2 regions of the Streptomyces sp. NPDC048441 genome follow, and region 1 is predicted to be linked to the other one. Evidence: riboswitches for the same ligand, from Rfam matches in the RefSeq annotation. Region 1 holds a riboswitch; the other holds the start of a gene.
What was found. Region 1 has a riboswitch for cobalamin ahead of ACGFSB_RS00810 (CbtB-domain containing protein). Riboswitches for the same ligand answer to the same signal wherever they lie in the genome.
Positions count from the first base shown of each region.

Region 2: another riboswitch for cobalamin. It lies ahead of ACGFSB_RS29935 (ribonucleoside-diphosphate reductase subunit alpha); the one in region 1 lies ahead of ACGFSB_RS00810 (CbtB-domain containing protein).

Region 1 is NZ_JBICXM010000001.1:176,067-180,246, forward strand. It holds gene ACGFSB_RS00790 (HAD-IIA family hydrolase) at 1-136, shown strand, start outside; gene ACGFSB_RS00795 (hypothetical protein) at 227-769, shown strand; gene ACGFSB_RS00800 (class F sortase) at 785-1,450, shown strand; gene ACGFSB_RS00805 (CbtA family protein) at 1,431-2,288, opposite strand; gene ACGFSB_RS00810 (CbtB-domain containing protein) at 2,309-2,536, opposite strand; cobalamin riboswitch at 2,569-2,690, opposite strand; gene ACGFSB_RS00815 (ANTAR domain-containing protein) at 3,048-3,788, opposite strand; gene ACGFSB_RS00820 (glycoside hydrolase family 6 protein) at 3,951-4,180, shown strand, end outside.
Region 2 is NZ_JBICXM010000014.1:122,904-127,083, reverse strand. It holds gene ACGFSB_RS29940 (ribonucleotide-diphosphate reductase subunit beta) at 1-193, opposite strand, end outside; gene ACGFSB_RS29935 (ribonucleoside-diphosphate reductase subunit alpha) at 193-2,595, opposite strand; cobalamin riboswitch at 2,731-2,868, opposite strand; gene ACGFSB_RS29930 (hypothetical protein) at 2,967-3,704, shown strand; gene mctP (monocarboxylate uptake permease MctP) at 3,799-4,180, opposite strand, start outside.

The DNA.
Region 1 (4,180 bases):
CCTCGCCGGTCTCGAGGCCGGGATGGAGACCTTCCTGGTCCTCACCGGCCTGACCTCGGAGAAGGACATCGACGAGTACCCGTTCCGGCCGTCCAACGTCGTGGACTCCATCGCGGACCTCGTCGACAGGATCTGACGCCCCCGGTAGGCCCCTGGGCCACCCGTTTGCCTCACAGGGCAGGCGCGGCGTGTCGCGGCGCGTGAACCTCGGAACAGGAGGTTCACGATGCGTACCTGTTCCACCACCCTGCGTGGCATAGCCGCGGCGGCCGCCATCGCCGCGCTCCCCGTCGCCGCCGCGACGCCCGCGTACGCCCATGACGAGGGCAAAGTTCATGCCACGGTCAGCCCGTCCAGCGCCGCGCCGGGGGCCCAGGTCGAGGTGAGCGTCACGGGCTGTGACGGGACGACCGGGTCCGCCGGGTCCGGGGCGTTCACCGGTGACGCGAAGCTCACCGGGCGGGACGGCGACAAGTTCTCCCTCAACGGCTCGGCGACGGTCAGGAACGGCATCTCGGGTACGTTCGACGTCACCGTGATCTGCGACGGCCACCCCCACCAGGGCGCCGGCACCGTCCAGGTGATCCAGCACCACTCCGAGCCCGTCTCGCCGGTCCGCGCGGGCGGCGGCGGCACGGCGCAGCTGGCCGTCGAACCCGCCCAGGAGGCGGGCCCCGGCACCCGGCATGCGGTGATCGGCCTGGTGCTCGCCGGGGTGGCGGCCGTGGCCGTGGCGTTCCGCAGCGTCCGCCGGCGCCGCTCCGAGTGACGGGCCACGACCGATATGTCCGGCCATGAGAGGCCGACAGGACACGGGCGATTCCTCACCGGGCTCGCCTGGGCGCTGCTGCTCGTCGGCCTCTGGCTGTGGGGCAGCGAGATCACCGACGTACGCGGCGGTGTCTCCGAGCCCACCAACGGTGACGTCGCGGCGGTGGGCCGCCCGTTCGGTGTCGAACTCCCGGACGCGCACGAGCCGCTGGCCCCCGCGAGGCCGCAACGCGTCGATGTCCCCTCGCTGAAGGTGCGGGCGCCGGTGATCGCCCGTGGTCTCGATCAGGAGGGTGCCATCGATCCGCCGTCCTTCGAGCAGGCGGGCGACGTCGGCTGGTACGCGGGCGGGACGCGCCCCGGTGCGGTCGGCACGTCCCTGTTCGTGGGCCATGTCGACACCGAGACGCGCCCGGCGGTCTTCTACGACCTCAGTGCGGTGCGCCCCGGCGAGAAGGTCCGGGTGACGCGGGACGACGGCTCGGTCGCGGTGTTCACCGTGGACGACGTCCAGGTGCTCAGCCGCGACCGCTTCGACGCGAAGAAGGCGTACGGCCCCCACGAGAAGGGCCGCGCCGAACTCCGTCTCATCACCTGCGGCGGCACGTTCGACCGGGCGGCAAGGACCTACTCGGCGAACGTGGTGGTGTCCGCCTACCTCACTGGGGTGGCGCCGTAGGGGTGGCGCCGAGGGGCGAGGGCACTCCCGCCGCGCTCGCACTCACGGAGGCACCCGTGGCGTCGGCCCCTTCCTGTGCGGCCCCTTCTCGTACAGCCCCTTCTCGTACGGCCCGCAGGCCGAGGCCTCCGAACACCGCCGCGAACACCGCCCACAGCAGGGCGTGCGAGGCGACCGACAGGACCCGGAAGTCCCACAGCAGGGTCGCGTCGACCGGGACCGGGTCGGGATTGTCCGGGAGCAGGAAGAGCGCGGCGAGCACGGCGACGGTCGTCAGGGCCGCCGCGATCTGCCGCACCGGAACGGATCTGGCCGACAGGCGTACGTACACCTGCCAGACCAGGAACATGCCGAGGACGCCGATGGCGACGGACGCGAGCCACATCGTCTGGCGGTCGCCGACCGTGCCCGAGTCGCCGACACCCGGCGGGTTCGCCGGATAGCGCAGACCGGGCAGCAGGGAGACGGCGAGGAACGCCGCTCCGGCGAAGGTGAGTGCGCGCGGCCAGGGGGCCGAGCGCGGGTCGCGACGGTGCACCAGGGCGTATGCCACGGCGAACAGGATGCCGATGGCCAGACCCATGACGACCGAGGCGACGACCAGACCCAGGTGCTGGGTCGAGCGGGTGAAGAGCTCTTCGTGGTGCTGCGCGGACTGAGCGGCGCCGTGCATGTGCTCCTCGGCGGCCGACCGCTTCTCCTCGACGCGGATCGCCCGGTCCATCAGCGGCTCGGCGAGGAGGAGGGAGAAGAGACCGGCCGCGAGGCCCGCCGCTCCTCCCGCCGCGAGACCCCGGCCGAGCAGGGGGAGTACAGGTGAGGACGATGGGGATGGCATGGTGCTTTTTCCGTCCCCGATCAGTGGCATGGGGCACCGAAGAGGTGCCTGCCGTCGTGGGCGAATTCGTGGAGGTAGCTGCCGGTCGCCGAGATCAGCGAGCCGTTGTCGATGAAGACCGCGTAGAGCGCGATCAACGCGATGATGGCCGCGGCCGACGCGATCAGCCAGTCGCGGGTGCTCGCCGTGGCGGCCTGGACCGCCAGGCTGTCCGTGTGCGATGCGCTGTGGCCTGTGAGGGCAGACATACGGATGGGCCTCCTTCTGGGGTTTCCACGCCCCAATGCAGGAGGACGACAGCTCAGTTCCTGGCTTCCGCACGCCTCGCGGTGTGTGGTCACAGTGGCGGGACCGCCCCGGAATCGCACCGGGTTCCTGTCAACCGTCGCCTCAATGTATGGACTTGTCGTCCCGGAGAGTCCCAGCTGGTCATGGGCACTGTCAACAGTGCCTCCAGGCAACCATGCCCGGTCGGCGGCCCGCTCCCCCCGGAGCCGTCGACCGGGCTGGTCCTCGACCGCGCGCGCACGAGCTGCGGGAGTAACCCGGCGCCGGCGCGGGAGGTTCGATGGCCAACCCCGCAATGCGGGTTGGTCGATCAGGCCGGGGGCTTGGGCCGTTGTGACGACTCTAGAACGGATGAGCGCTGGAGCCTAGAGGTGGATTGACGCCAAGTCGCGATCTCTTGCCCCTGTGTGATCTCCCCAGGTGGCGACGGTCGCCGGGAGAGCCATCGGGAAGGTTCGGACCAACTGCTGGTCAACTGCCGCGCAGCGTCTTGTCGTCGATCGATCCCTTGATCACTTCGGTGGCCACAAGGTCTATGAGCAGGCGTTCCCTGCGTGCGTACCGCCGCAGCACGTCGAATGCCTCGTCCACACTCGTGTGCCGGCGCTCGGCGAGTATGCCTTTGGCCTGTTCGATGCGGATTCGGCTGGTCAGAGCGCCCTGTAGCTGTGTGGTGAGGGTCCGATACTCCGAGTAGGTGTGGAAATTGTGCAGACCCACCGCGATGGCGTCGGCGATCGCCTGCGCCAGGAGCAACTCGCCCTCGGCGTACGGGCCCTGAGATGTCCCGGGTACGAAGACGTTGAGCGCGCCGAGGAGGTCATCGTGCCGCCGCAGCGGAACCGCGTAGGTCACCGCGATGCCGTGGGTCCGGGCGACCTCCGTGAACTCCGGCCAGCGCCCGGCGGGTTCGGGCTCCGTGAGCAGGACCGGCGGCACGGTCCTGCCCGTGCCGAGGCTCTCCACGCAGGGCCCGCCGCTCTGTTGGGCCGCGAGGAGGTCGAGTGCGAGATCCGGGGGGTGGCCGCCGACGGCGACGGGAGAGGTGCCCGGTCCTTTGAACATGACTCCGGTTGCGGACGCGTCGAGCAGCTCCACGCAGTGGCCCGCGACGCGGCTCAGGTGCCGCTCGGGGTCGAAGTCGTCGGCGAGTGTGTTGGTGGCCTCCATCAGGACTTCGGCCAGCCGCAATTCAGAGGTGCGATCCCGCATGATCTCCTCCCCGGGAGTGCTTCCCCGCGCAGGGGCGCCTACCCCCGGGCACCAAGCTGTAACAGCTCTTCTACAGGTCTCCGCTGCGGACGGGCGGGCCTCGTGGGCTGGGAGTGCGTATGTCAGGATTGAGAATCGGACAGTGCACCCAAGGGGGAGTGGATGTACCACAAAGGCACCGGCCGCGGTCATCGAATCGCGGGCCGGGGGGTGAAGGCTGCGGCGGCGTTTGCGGGGGCGGCGCTGTTGCTGGCGGGGTGCTCCTCGGGTGACGGCAAGGACGGCGACGAGTCGTCGGGTCAGCCGATCAAACAGCAGCCGAAGGGCACCGACCCGTACTGGGTCAACCCGGACGGGAACGCCGCCAAGCAGGTCACCTCGTACGAGAAGGA
Region 2 (4,180 bases), on a different contig from region 1:
TCATGTGCTGCTCGCCGGGTGAGAGCTTGGCGAGGTCGGCGACGTCCGAGTGGAGGTCGACCTCCTCGACGGTCCAGGTGTTCTTGATCGCGTCCCGGTAGCGCTCGTAGAAGTCGGGGTAGCGCATGGGACGCAGGGTCAGCTCGAAGCCCGGGTCGAGGAGGTTCTTTTCGGCGTTGGTGGTGCTGGACATTACTGGCAGGCCTCGCAGGACTCGGGGTTTTCCAGGGAGCAGGCAAGGGCCTCTTCGGCCGTCGCCTGAGCGGGTACGGGGGCGGGCTCGGCGGCTTCGGTCCGGCCCGCCGCCGCGCGGGCGATGCGGGTCGCCGGGCGCGAACGCAGGTAGTACGTGGTCTTCAGGCCCTGCTGCCAGGCGTACGCGTACATCGAGGAGAGCTTGCCGATGGTCGGCGTCTCCAGGAACAGGTTCAGGGACTGCGCCTGGTCCAGGTACGGCGTGCGCGCGGCGGCCATGTCGATCAGGCCGCGCTGCGGGATCTCCCACGCGGTGCGGTAGAGCTCGCGCACATCCGCCGGGATCCAGCTGAAGCCCTGCACCGATCCGCTGGCCTCGCGCAGCGCCTCGCGGGTCTGCGCGTCCCAGACGCCGAGCCGTTTGAGCTCCTCCACCAAGTAGGCGTTGACCTGGAGGAATTCACCGCTCAGCGTCTCGCGCTTGAAGAGGTTGGAGACCTGCGGCTCGATGCACTCGTAGACGCCCGCGATGGAGGCGATCGTGGCGGTCGGCGCGATGGCGAGAAGCAGCGAGTTACGCATACCGGTCGTGGCGATGCGCTCCCGCAGCGCCGCCCAGCGCTCCGGCCACGTCGGCTCGACACCGTAGTGGTCGGGGTGCAGTACGCCGCGCGCGGTGCGGGTCTTCTCCCAGGCGGGGAGCGGGCCATTGCGCTCGGCGAGGTCGGCGGACGCCTCGTACGCGGCGAGCATGATCCGCTCGGCGATGCGAGTGGAGAGCGCACGCGCCTCGGGCGAGTCGAACGGCAGCTTCAGCTGGAAGAAGACGTCCTGGAGACCCATGGCGCCCAGGCCCACGGGCCGCCACTTGGCGTTCGAGCGCCCGGCCTGCTCGGTCGGGTAGAAGTTGATGTCGACGACGCGGTCGAGGAAGGTGACGGCGGTGCGGACGGTCTCGTCGAGCCGCTCCCAGTCGATGTCACCGGCTGCCTTGTCCACGAAGGCGCCGAGGTTCACCGAACCCAGGTTGCAGACGGCCGTCTCGCCGTCGTCCGTGACCTCCAGGATCTCCGTGCAGAGGTTGGAGGAGTGGACGGTGTGGCCGGGCTCCGCCGTCTGGTTGGCGGTGCGGTTGGCGGCGTCCTTGAAGGTCATCCAGCCGTTGCCGGTCTGCGCGAGGGTGCGCATCATGCGGCCGTACAGATCGCGGGCCGGGATGGTCTTGCGGGCGAGCCCGGCGTCCTCCGCCGTGCGGTACGCGGCGTCGAACTCGTCGCCCCACAGGTCGACGAGCTCGGGCACGTCGGCCGGGGAGAACAGCGACCAGTCCTGACCGGCGGCGACCCGGCGCATGAACTCGTCCGGGATCCAGTGCGCGAGGTTGAGGTTGTGCGTGCGCCGCTGGTCCTCACCCGTGTTGTCGCGCAGCTCCAGGAACTCCTCGATATCGGAGTGCCAGGTCTCCAGGTAGACCGCGGCGGCGCCCTTGCGGCGGCCGCCCTGGTTCACGGCGGCGACGGAGGCGTCCAGGGTCTTGAGGAACGGCACGATGCCGTTGGAGTGGCCGTTCGTGCCGCGGATCAGCGAACCGCGGGCGCGGATGCGGGAGAACGAGAGGCCGATGCCGCCCGCGTGCTTGGAGAGGCGCGCGACCTGGTGGTAGCGGTCGTAGATGGAGTCCAGCTCGTCCAGCGGCGAGTCGAGCAGATAGCAGGAGGACATCTGCGGGTGACGGGTGCCGGAGTTGAAGAGCGTCGGCGAGGACGGCAGGTAGTCCAGGCGGCTCATCAGGCGGTACAGGGAGGCGACTTCGTCCAGCGCACGCGTGCTGCCGTCTTCGGCGAGACCGCTCGCGACGCGCAGCATGAAGTGCTGCGGGGTCTCGATGACGTGCCGGGTGATCGGGTGGCGAAGCAGATAGCGGCTGTGCAGGGTGCGCAGGCCGAAGTAGCCGAAGCGGAAGTCCGCGCCGTCCTGGAGGGCGGCGTCCACGAGACCGTCGAGGTGCTCCGCGTGGTCGACGACGAACGCGGCGGTGCGGTCCGCGATCAGGCCCTCGCGGTGCCCCACGGCGACCGACTCGGAGAAGGAGCGCACGCCCTGCGACGCGGCCTCGTCACGGATGCTGAGGCTGAGGAGCCTGGCCGCGAGCTGCGAGTAGGTGGGGTCCTCGGAGATGAGCCCCGCGGCCGCCTCGGTCGCGAGCTCCCGCAGCTCCGCCAGATCCGCCCTGGCCGAGCGGCCCCGCAGCGCGGCGGCGGCGACTCTGCCGGGGTCGGCGTCGGGGAGGTCGGCGGTGAGGTCGGTCAGGGTACGCAGCAGCGCGGTTCCTGGGCCGTCGGCGGTCTGCTGACCGTCGGTGGTCTGCGCTGACGCAGGTTCGGCTGGCGCGATGGTCACGTGGAGCACTCCCTCGCTCGGCTCTGAGCCTTGGGGAGGGGGCGAGTGACACACGGGGGCGCCCAGGGCAGGGCTGCGCTCCGCGTCCACCAGCCCATTCCGCGAGGCCCGGACGTCGTTGGTACCCGGACCGGTCGGAACGGGCGCGCTGCCGACAGGTCTTCGGACTCGCGAGAACGACAAATGCGTACTCATACACCGTTGCGGGACAGTTCCGGACTTGCACCGGATTCCCCTGCGGCGACAGCGAGCACGAGCATACATCTTGTGCTGGCTCCGGGCGGCAGCCCCATATCTTGTGTCGCGCGCGCATCCCCTAGGGTGGCGGCCGAACTGATGGCCGAACTGATGGCCGAACAGGGGGAGTCGCCGTGCGAGGACGTGTCGCGGGCTGTGCCGCGGTATTGCTGATGCTGCTCACCGGGTGCGGGGAGGGCGGGAGTGAGGCTGAGGCGAAGCCCACCCGGACCCCGAAGCCGACCGCGGCGCCCGGTGTCGACGGTGACGCCGATCCCGGCACGGTCTTCACCGCTGCCGAGCTGACGGCGGCGCTGCTTCCGGCGAAGGCCGTGGGCCCGAAGGCCAAGGCGCTCAATGCCACATCGGGGGTCGACGGCCGGCTCTACGGGGGCGGTGACTGGGGCGCTTGCGCTCCGGGCAAGAAGGCGAGCACGGAGCTGTTCGAGATGCGGGGGACGACCGCGGGACACATGATCAGCCCCTTCCCCGGGGCGAACGCCGACGACGAGGACCCCGTCCTCTCCCAGACCCTGGTCTCGATGCCGGACGCGCGGGCCGAGCGCCACGTCGAACTGCGCCGGCAGCTCCACAAGGCGTGCCCCAGCGTCACCGTCGACACCGACGCGGCCCCGGTGGTGGAGCATCACGCGGTCGAGGATCTGCCGGACATCGGCGACGAGGCGATCCTGGAGAGCAAGCGGTACGAGGGCGGCGACGACTACGACGCGGCGACCCGGTACTACAAGGCCGAGGTGCGGGTCGGCGGCGTGCTCGTGCTGGTGGACGCGGGCCCGCACAAGGACCTGACGATCTCCTCGGCGGCCAAGGCCGCGGCGCGGGTCCGGACGGAGCTCTACAAGGCTTCGTGACACGGCCTCGTAAGACTTCTTGAGGCGGCGCACGACAACGGGCCGCCGGATCACTCCGGCGGCCCGCGTCATTCACGTACGTACGAGAACAGACTCAGTGCCCGCCCGGCGCCCCCGCCGTGGCCGCCGGCAGCTCCTCCACGACGCCCGGGTCGCCCGCGTCCGCCGTGTAGTCGCTCGGAGAGGTCTCGTCGATGCCGTCAGGGGCCTTCATGGCGCGCAGGACGAAGGTGAGGACCACGGTGACCACCACGTTCAGGACGAACGCCGTGAGGCCGATGTAGCCGATCTCGCCGATGCCGGGGATCTCGTCGGACGAGCCGCCGAAGTGCTTCTGCGTCGGCGACGCGACACCGTACGCGGCGACCGTCCCGTAGATCATGCCGACCGCCCAGCCCGCGAGCAGCGCCCAGCGGTGGAACCACCGCGTGAACAGGCCGCCGACCAGCGCGGGCATGGTCTGGAGGATCCAGATG